DNA from 2 places in the Streptomyces sp. SAS_272 genome. Region 1 is predicted to be linked to the other one. Evidence: riboswitches for the same ligand, from Rfam matches in the RefSeq annotation. Region 1 holds a riboswitch; the other holds the start of a gene.

Region 1 (3,396 bases):
ACTCCTCAGCCGGCGGTGTAGGCGGTGTACTCGTCAGCGGAGAGCAGATCGTCCGGCTCGCCCGTGATGCGTACCTTGAACAGCCACCCGCCCTCGAAGGGGGCGGAGTTCACCAGCGCCGGGTCGTCGACGACGTCCTGGTTGACCTCGGTGATCTCACCGGAGACCGGGGCGTACAGCTCGCTGACCGACTTGGTGGACTCCAGTTCGCCGCAGGACTCGCCCGCGGCCACCGTGGCGCCGGCCTCCGGGAGCTGGACGAAGACCACGTCACCGAGCGCGTTGGCCGCGTGCTCCGTGATGCCGACCGTCGAGACGCCGTCCTCGGCGACCGACAGCCACTCGTGCTCCTTGCTGTAGCGCAGCTGCTGGGGGTTGCTCATGGCCTGAATTCTCCTGTACGCGGGGGAGTGCTGATGAAGGGGGACGGTCCAGGGCACGGGTGAGCAGCGGGAATGTGCGCAGTGTCACCCGAGGCCCGGGGCTCAGTGTCTACTTCTGGCGCTTGTAGAAGGGCAGCGCCACGACCTCGTACGGCTCGTGGCTGCCCCGGATGTCCACGCCCACGCCCGAAGTGCCGGGCGCGGCGTGCGCGGCGTCGACGTAGGCCATCGCGATCGGCTTGCCCAGGGTCGGGGACGGCGCCCCGGAGGTCACCTCGCCGATCACCTCGCCGCCCGCCACGACCGCGTACCCGGCGCGCGGGACGCGGCGGCCCTCGGCGACCAGGCCGACCAGGACGCGCGGCGGCTGCCGTTCGGCCTGCGCGGCCGCCGCGGTCAGCGCCTCGCGCCCGACGAAGTCGCCCTCCTTCTCGAACTTCACCACGCGTCCGAGGCCCGCGTCGAAGGGGGTGAGGGAGGTGCTCAGCTCGTGCCCGTACAACGGCATGCCCGCCTCCAGGCGCAGCGTGTCCCGGCACGACAGGCCGCAGGGGACCAGCCCGGCGCCCTCGCCGGCCTTGGTCAGCGCCTGCCACAGCTCGACGGCGTGCTCCGGCTTCACGAACAGCTCGAAGCCGTCCTCGCCGGTGTACCCGGTGCGCGCGATGAGCGCGGGGACGCCGGCGACGGCGCCCGGCAGGCCCGCGTAGTACTTCAGGCCGTCGAGGTCGGCCTGGGTGACGGCCGCGAGGATGCCGGGGGACTCCGGTCCCTGGACGGCGATCAGGGCGTAGGCGTCGCGGTCGTCGCGGACCTCGACCTCGAACTCCTCGGCCAGGTTGCCCAGCTCGTTCAGGACGTTCTGAGCGTTGGAGGCATTGGAGACGATCATGTACTCGGCGTCGGCCAGCCGGTACACGATGAGGTCGTCGAGGATGCCGCCGTTCTCGGCGCAGATCATGGTGTAGCGGGCCCGGCCCACGCGCACGGCGGCGAGGTCGCCGACCAGGGCGAAGTTCAGGAACTCGGCCGCCTCCGGGCCGCTCACGGTGATCTCGCCCATGTGCGAGAGGTCGAAGAGCCCGGCCCGGGTGCGGACGGCGAGATGCTCGTCGCGTTCGGAGCCGTAGCGCAGGGGCATGTCCCAGCCGGCGAAGTCGGTCATCGTCGCGCCCAGCGAGCGATGCAGGGCATCGAGCGCGGTGTGACGGGGTGCGGTGCTGCTCATCGGTCGTTCGTCTCCCAAGGCGACGGGGGCCCCTCCCGCGCGAGTGAAGCCGGACGCGGGGGGACGGCGAGGTCGTTCCTCCCCATCTGTCATCGGAACCTGAGAGGTTCGCCATGACCACCGCTGCGAGCGGGGGCGGGACATGGCTTGCACCGTGGGTGGGACCGCCGAAGACGGCGGCCCGCTTTTCAGATGTGCCTCGCCCGCGCGGTAACGGGGCCTGAGAGATTCAAGGGAGGGACTTGCTCCTTCGGCGCCCCAGCGGAACTGCTGCTGAGGACTCTCCCGCGCGGATTCAAACGGCCGGTATGCAGTTGGCGCGGCCATCATCGCACGGCCCGCCCCCGTCGCGGCAGGCCGGATCTGTAACCGGCTTGTGTCGCTACGCGCACGAAAACGCGAGGCGCCGCGCATTACCTTCTCTTTACGCTCGGTGGGGATGAGCACTACCTGGCCCCAGGGGAGGACGATCACGGTGAAGAGGACGACCTCGGCGAGGACCACGGCCTTCGCGGCCGGCTCGGGGATCGCGCTGCCCGCGCAGCCCGGCGCCCGGACCCGGCAGGCGTGCTCCCGGCAGCCCGCGCCCGTCGTCCGCGACCTGCGGGAGCGGGCCGGCCGCAGTCCGCACGGCCTGCTCTTCGGCCCGCGTGACCTCGTGGTGGTCACCGGTCTGCCCGGCAGCGGCAAGTCCACCCTGATGAAACGCGCGGTGCGCGGCGTCCGCGTCGACTCCCAGGACACCCGCGACCGCTGGGACGCCCGGATGCCCCGCTTCCTGCCCTACGCCCTCTACCGGCCGGTGGTCCGCCTGGCCCACTACGCCGGACTGCGCCGGGCCCTGCGCGGCGGCGGGGGCGTCGTGGTGCACGACTGCGGAGCCCAGGCCTGGGTCCGCGACTGGCTGGCCCGTGCGGCCCGCCGCCGCGGCGGCGCCCTGCATCTGCTGGTCCTCGACGTCGGCGCGGACACGGCCCTGCAGGGCCAGCGCGAGCGCGGCCGCGGCGTCTCGCGGTACGCGTTCCTTCGGCACCGCCGCGCCGCCGCCCGTCTTCTGCGGTCGGTGGAGAAGGGCCGCCTGCCCGAGGGGTGCGGCTCCGCGGTCCTGCTCGACCGGCCCGCCGCAGACGTCCTGCGGCGGATCGGCTTCACGGGCTGAGGGCCGTCGGTCCCCTGCGCAGCGGCGGGGCCGCCGGCACCCGCTAGCCTTTCAGTCACAGCAGAGTGAGCGGTTCTTAGCAGGCGGTAGGCAGATGGACTTCCCCCCGGCGGACTTCCCCGCGGACTTCCCGGCGCAGGCGCACCCCCATTCGCACGGCGGATGGCCCGGCAACGAGCTGGAGGAGGTGCTCTCCGCCTCCCTCGGCGTGCCGGGAGCCGGCGGCCGGATCGTGGAGGTGCTCGGCCGCAGCTTCGTCTGGGTGCCGCTCCCCGGCGGCGGCGGCCCGCACAGCGGCCCCCTCGACCTGCCCACGATGGACCTCGACGGCCAGGTGTACGTGCCGGTCTTCAGCTCCGAGGAGCAGTTCCGCCAGGTCGTCGGCTCGCACATGTCGTTCACCGTCGCGCCGGCCGTGGAGTTCGCGCGGGGACTGCCGCCGCAGGCGGGCATCCTCGTCAACCCCGACGGCATGGTCGGCGTCCCGCTGCCGCCGGCCGCCGTGGCCGAGCTGTGCCGGGCCGGCCGCACCCCGCTGGACGGGCCGGCGGCCGGCGGCCGGGTCCGTCTCTACGAGCCGGACTGGCAGGACGACCCGATGGACTTCCTGGCCGCCGCCTCGGCGG
Region 2 (3,396 bases), on a different contig from region 1:
CCGGCTTGGCGAGCCCGACGAGCGCGTTGAGGTTGGCGCCGTCGACGTACACCTGACCGCCGGCCTCGTGCACCTGGGCGCAGATGTCGGCGACGTGCTCCTCGAACACGCCGTGCGTGGAGGGGTAGGTGATCATCAGCACCGACAGCTCGTCCCGGTACTGCTCGATCTTCGCGCGCAGGTCCTCGACGTCGATCTCGCCGTCCTCGGCGGTCTTGACGACGACGACCTTCATGCCGGCCATCACCGCGCTCGCCGCGTTCGTGCCGTGCGCGGAGGACGGGATCAGGCACACGGTGCGCTGCTCGTCACCGTTGCCCCGGTGGTATCCGCGGACGGCGAGCAGCCCGGCCAGCTCGCCCTGTGACCCGGCGTTCGGCTGCAGGGACACCTTGTCGTACCCGGTGACCTCCGCGAGCCGCTCCTCGAGCTCGCGGATGAGCGTCAGGTAGCCCTGGGCCTGCTCGGCGGGGGCGAAGGGGTGCATCTGCCCGAACTCGGGCCAGGTGACCGGCTCCATCTCCGTGGTGGCGTTGAGCTTCATGGTGCACGAGCCCAGCGGGATCATGCCCCGGTCGAGCGCGTAGTCCCGGTCGGCCAGCCTGCGCAGGTAGCGCAGCATCGCGGTCTCGGACCGGTGCCGCTGGAAGACGGGATGGGTCAGGATGTCGTCGGTCCGCAGCAGCCCGGCGGGCAGGGCGTCCTCGACGGCCGCGTCGAGCGACGCGATGTCGCCGTCCACCCCGAAGGCCGCCCAGACCGCGGCGACCTGGGCGCGCGCGGTGGTCTCGTCGCAGGAGAGCGCCACCTGGTCGGCGTCGACGAGGTGCAGGTTGACCCCGTGCTCCCGCGCGGCGGCGACGATCTCGGCGGCCTTCGCCGGCACCCGCACGGTCAGCGTGTCGAAGTACGTCCGGTGCACCACCTCGACGCCACCGGCCTCGAGTCCCGCGGCGATGATCGCGGCGTAGCGATGCGTACGCCGGGCGATCTGGCGCAGCCCGTCCGGGCCGTGGTAGACCGCGTACATCCCGGCCATCACGGCCAGCAGCACCTGCGCCGTGCAGATGTTGCTCGTCGCCTTCTCGCGCCGGATGTGCTGCTCACGCGTCTGCAGTGCGAGACGGTAGGCCTTGTTGCCGTCGGCGTCCACGGACACGCCCACGAGCCGGCCGGGCAGGCTCCGCGCGAACTTCTCGTGCACCGCCATATAGCCGGCGTGCGGTCCGCCGAAGCCCATCGGCACGCCGAACCGCTGTGTGGTGCCGACCGCGATGTCCGCGCCCAGCTCACCGGGCGACGTCAGCAGCGTCAGCGCGAGCAGGTCCGCGGCGACGGTGACGAGCGCGCCGAGCCCGTGCGCCTGGTCGATGAGCGCCTTCAGGTCCCGCACGGCGCCGGACGCACCGGGGTACTGGACGAGCACGCCGTTGATCTCGCGCTCCGCGATCTTTGCCGGGATGCCGTCGCTCAGATCGGCGACGACGACCTCGACGCCGGTCGGCTCTGCACGCGTCTCGATCACGGCGATGGTCTGCGGCAGCGCGTCCGCGTCGATGAGGAAGAGGCCCTTCCTGTTCTTCCCCACGCGCCGTGACAACGCCATCGCCTCAGCCGCCGCCGTGCCCTCGTCGAGCAGCGACGCACCCGAGGTCGGCAGACCCGTCAGGTCGGCGACCATCGTCTGGAAGTTCAGCAGCGCCTCGAGCCGGCCCTGGGAGATCTCCGGCTGATACGGCGTGTAGGCGGTGTACCAGGCCGGGTTCTCCATGACGTTGCGCAGGATGACCGGCGGCGTGAAGGTGCCGTAGTAGCCGAGACCGATCATCGGGGCGAGCACCTTGTTGCGGTCGGCCAGCGAGCGCAGCTCGGCCAGCACCTCGGCCTCGGTGCGGGCGCCCGGCAGGTCCAGCGCGTCGGCGTTCTTGATCACATCGGGGACCGCGGCGGCGGTGAGCTCGTCGAGCGAGCCGTAGCCGACATGCGCGAGCATCTTGGCCCGCGCCTCGTGGTCGGGCCCGATGTGGCGCTGCTCGAAGGGGATTCCCTGCTCGAGCTCGGTGAGCGGAATGCGATGGGCGGTCATTACGGAGGCCTCCTGGTCTGACACGACCTTCGAGGGTCACCACGGCGGGTACCCGGACGGCCTCCCCCTCTGTCATCTCAACCTGAGAGCTTCACCGGCCGCCAGCGGACGACCGGCTTTCACCGTCGGTGAGAGCGGACACCGTCGACGCCGTCGGCACCCGCCCTGCTTTCCAGAGTGACCTCGTCCGTGCGGTACGTGAGCCTGAGAGATTCCGGGGAGGATTTGCTCCTTCGGCGCCTCCGGTGGTCTCCGGAGGACTCTCCCGCACGGGGTCAGCAGCCGTTGCCAGACTACCAGCGAGGTCAACGGGCCTCTCGAGTGGCCGGTCGTCTCAATGTGCTCTTTTGTAGTCCTTACGGACGAGCTGCGACCAAGAGGAGGGCCCGTGCAGACCGACATCGATCCGCGCAACCTGATCGGCCGCAAGGCGTTCGACCGCAACGGGGCGAAGATAGGCACCGTCGACGAGGTCTACCTCGACGATGCGACCGGTGTGCCGGAGTGGGCCGCCATCCGCACGGGCCTGTTCTCCCGTGACGCCTTCGTCCCCCTGGAGCCCAGCAAGCTGGTCGAGGGGACCCTGCACATCCCGTTCGACCGCGCGCTGATCAAGGACGCCCCGGACTTCGGCGTGGGCCGCCACCTCTCCCCGGAGCAGGAACTCCAGCTCTACCACCACTACGGTCTCGACGTGGCGGCCCCTCCCCCGCTGCCCGACCACGACTTCGGCCACCTGGCGGGCACGGACGACAGCTGACTCACGCAGCCCGGCAACGCCTCGACCTCAAGCAGCCGCACAGCCCTAGTCTGCGCTTCTTTCCGACGTCACCTCCGGCGTCACCGACAGTTCCCTCGTCCCACCCGCCGTCTCCGTGTCCTCCCCCGGTCTTCGCCGCACCAGCGGCAGCGGGTCCGCCGGAGCCAACTGCGGATCGTCGGTGCGGAACGTGCGCACCCGGCCCGGCTCCGACTCCGGCGTCTCGAACCGCACCGTGACCCGCCCCAGCCCACTGCCCTGCACCCACCCGTGTCCGAGCTCGGCATGCCGCACGTCGTGCCCCGGACGCCACTGGTGCTCGGCCGGGACCGGGACCGGCTCCTCGGCGGCGGGCTCCTCCATCAGCCCGTCCGCGGGCTCGTCCGCGAGCGCTCCCGCGGCCTGCGCGAACAGGTCCTCCTGCGTGAAGTCCGCCAGACCGCTGACGCCCACCCCCAGCAGCCGCACCCCGCCCGTGGTGTCCACGGAGTCCAGCAGACGGGCCGCCGCTTCCCTGATCACCGCCGGATCGTCCGTGGGCCCGCGCAGC

What was found. A riboswitch is a leader RNA that binds a small molecule or an ion and turns the genes downstream of it on or off. The one in region 1 is predicted to bind glycine.
Region 2: it holds a riboswitch for glycine, as region 1 does, so the genes downstream of both, gcvP (aminomethyl-transferring glycine dehydrogenase) here and gcvT (glycine cleavage system aminomethyltransferase GcvT) in region 1, are expected to answer to the same signal.

What each region holds. Positions count from the first base shown of each region.
Region 1 is NZ_JBMNDR010000003.1:245,054-248,449, reverse strand. Features, by position in the region: gene gcvH (glycine cleavage system protein GcvH) at 6-383, opposite strand; gene gcvT (glycine cleavage system aminomethyltransferase GcvT) at 493-1,611, opposite strand; glycine riboswitch at 1,688-1,809, opposite strand; glycine riboswitch at 1,810-1,909, opposite strand; gene ACN6LD_RS04325 (AAA family ATPase) at 2,051-2,770, shown strand; gene ACN6LD_RS04320 (enhanced serine sensitivity protein SseB) at 2,865-3,396, shown strand, end outside.
Region 2 is NZ_JBMNDR010000006.1:146,885-150,280, forward strand. Features, by position in the region: gene gcvP (aminomethyl-transferring glycine dehydrogenase) at 1-2,086, opposite strand, end outside; glycine riboswitch at 2,269-2,364, opposite strand; partial or broken gene ACN6LD_RS07070 (PRC-barrel domain-containing protein) at 2,424-2,633, shown strand; partial or broken gene ACN6LD_RS07075 (DNA polymerase IV) at 2,768-3,396, opposite strand, start outside.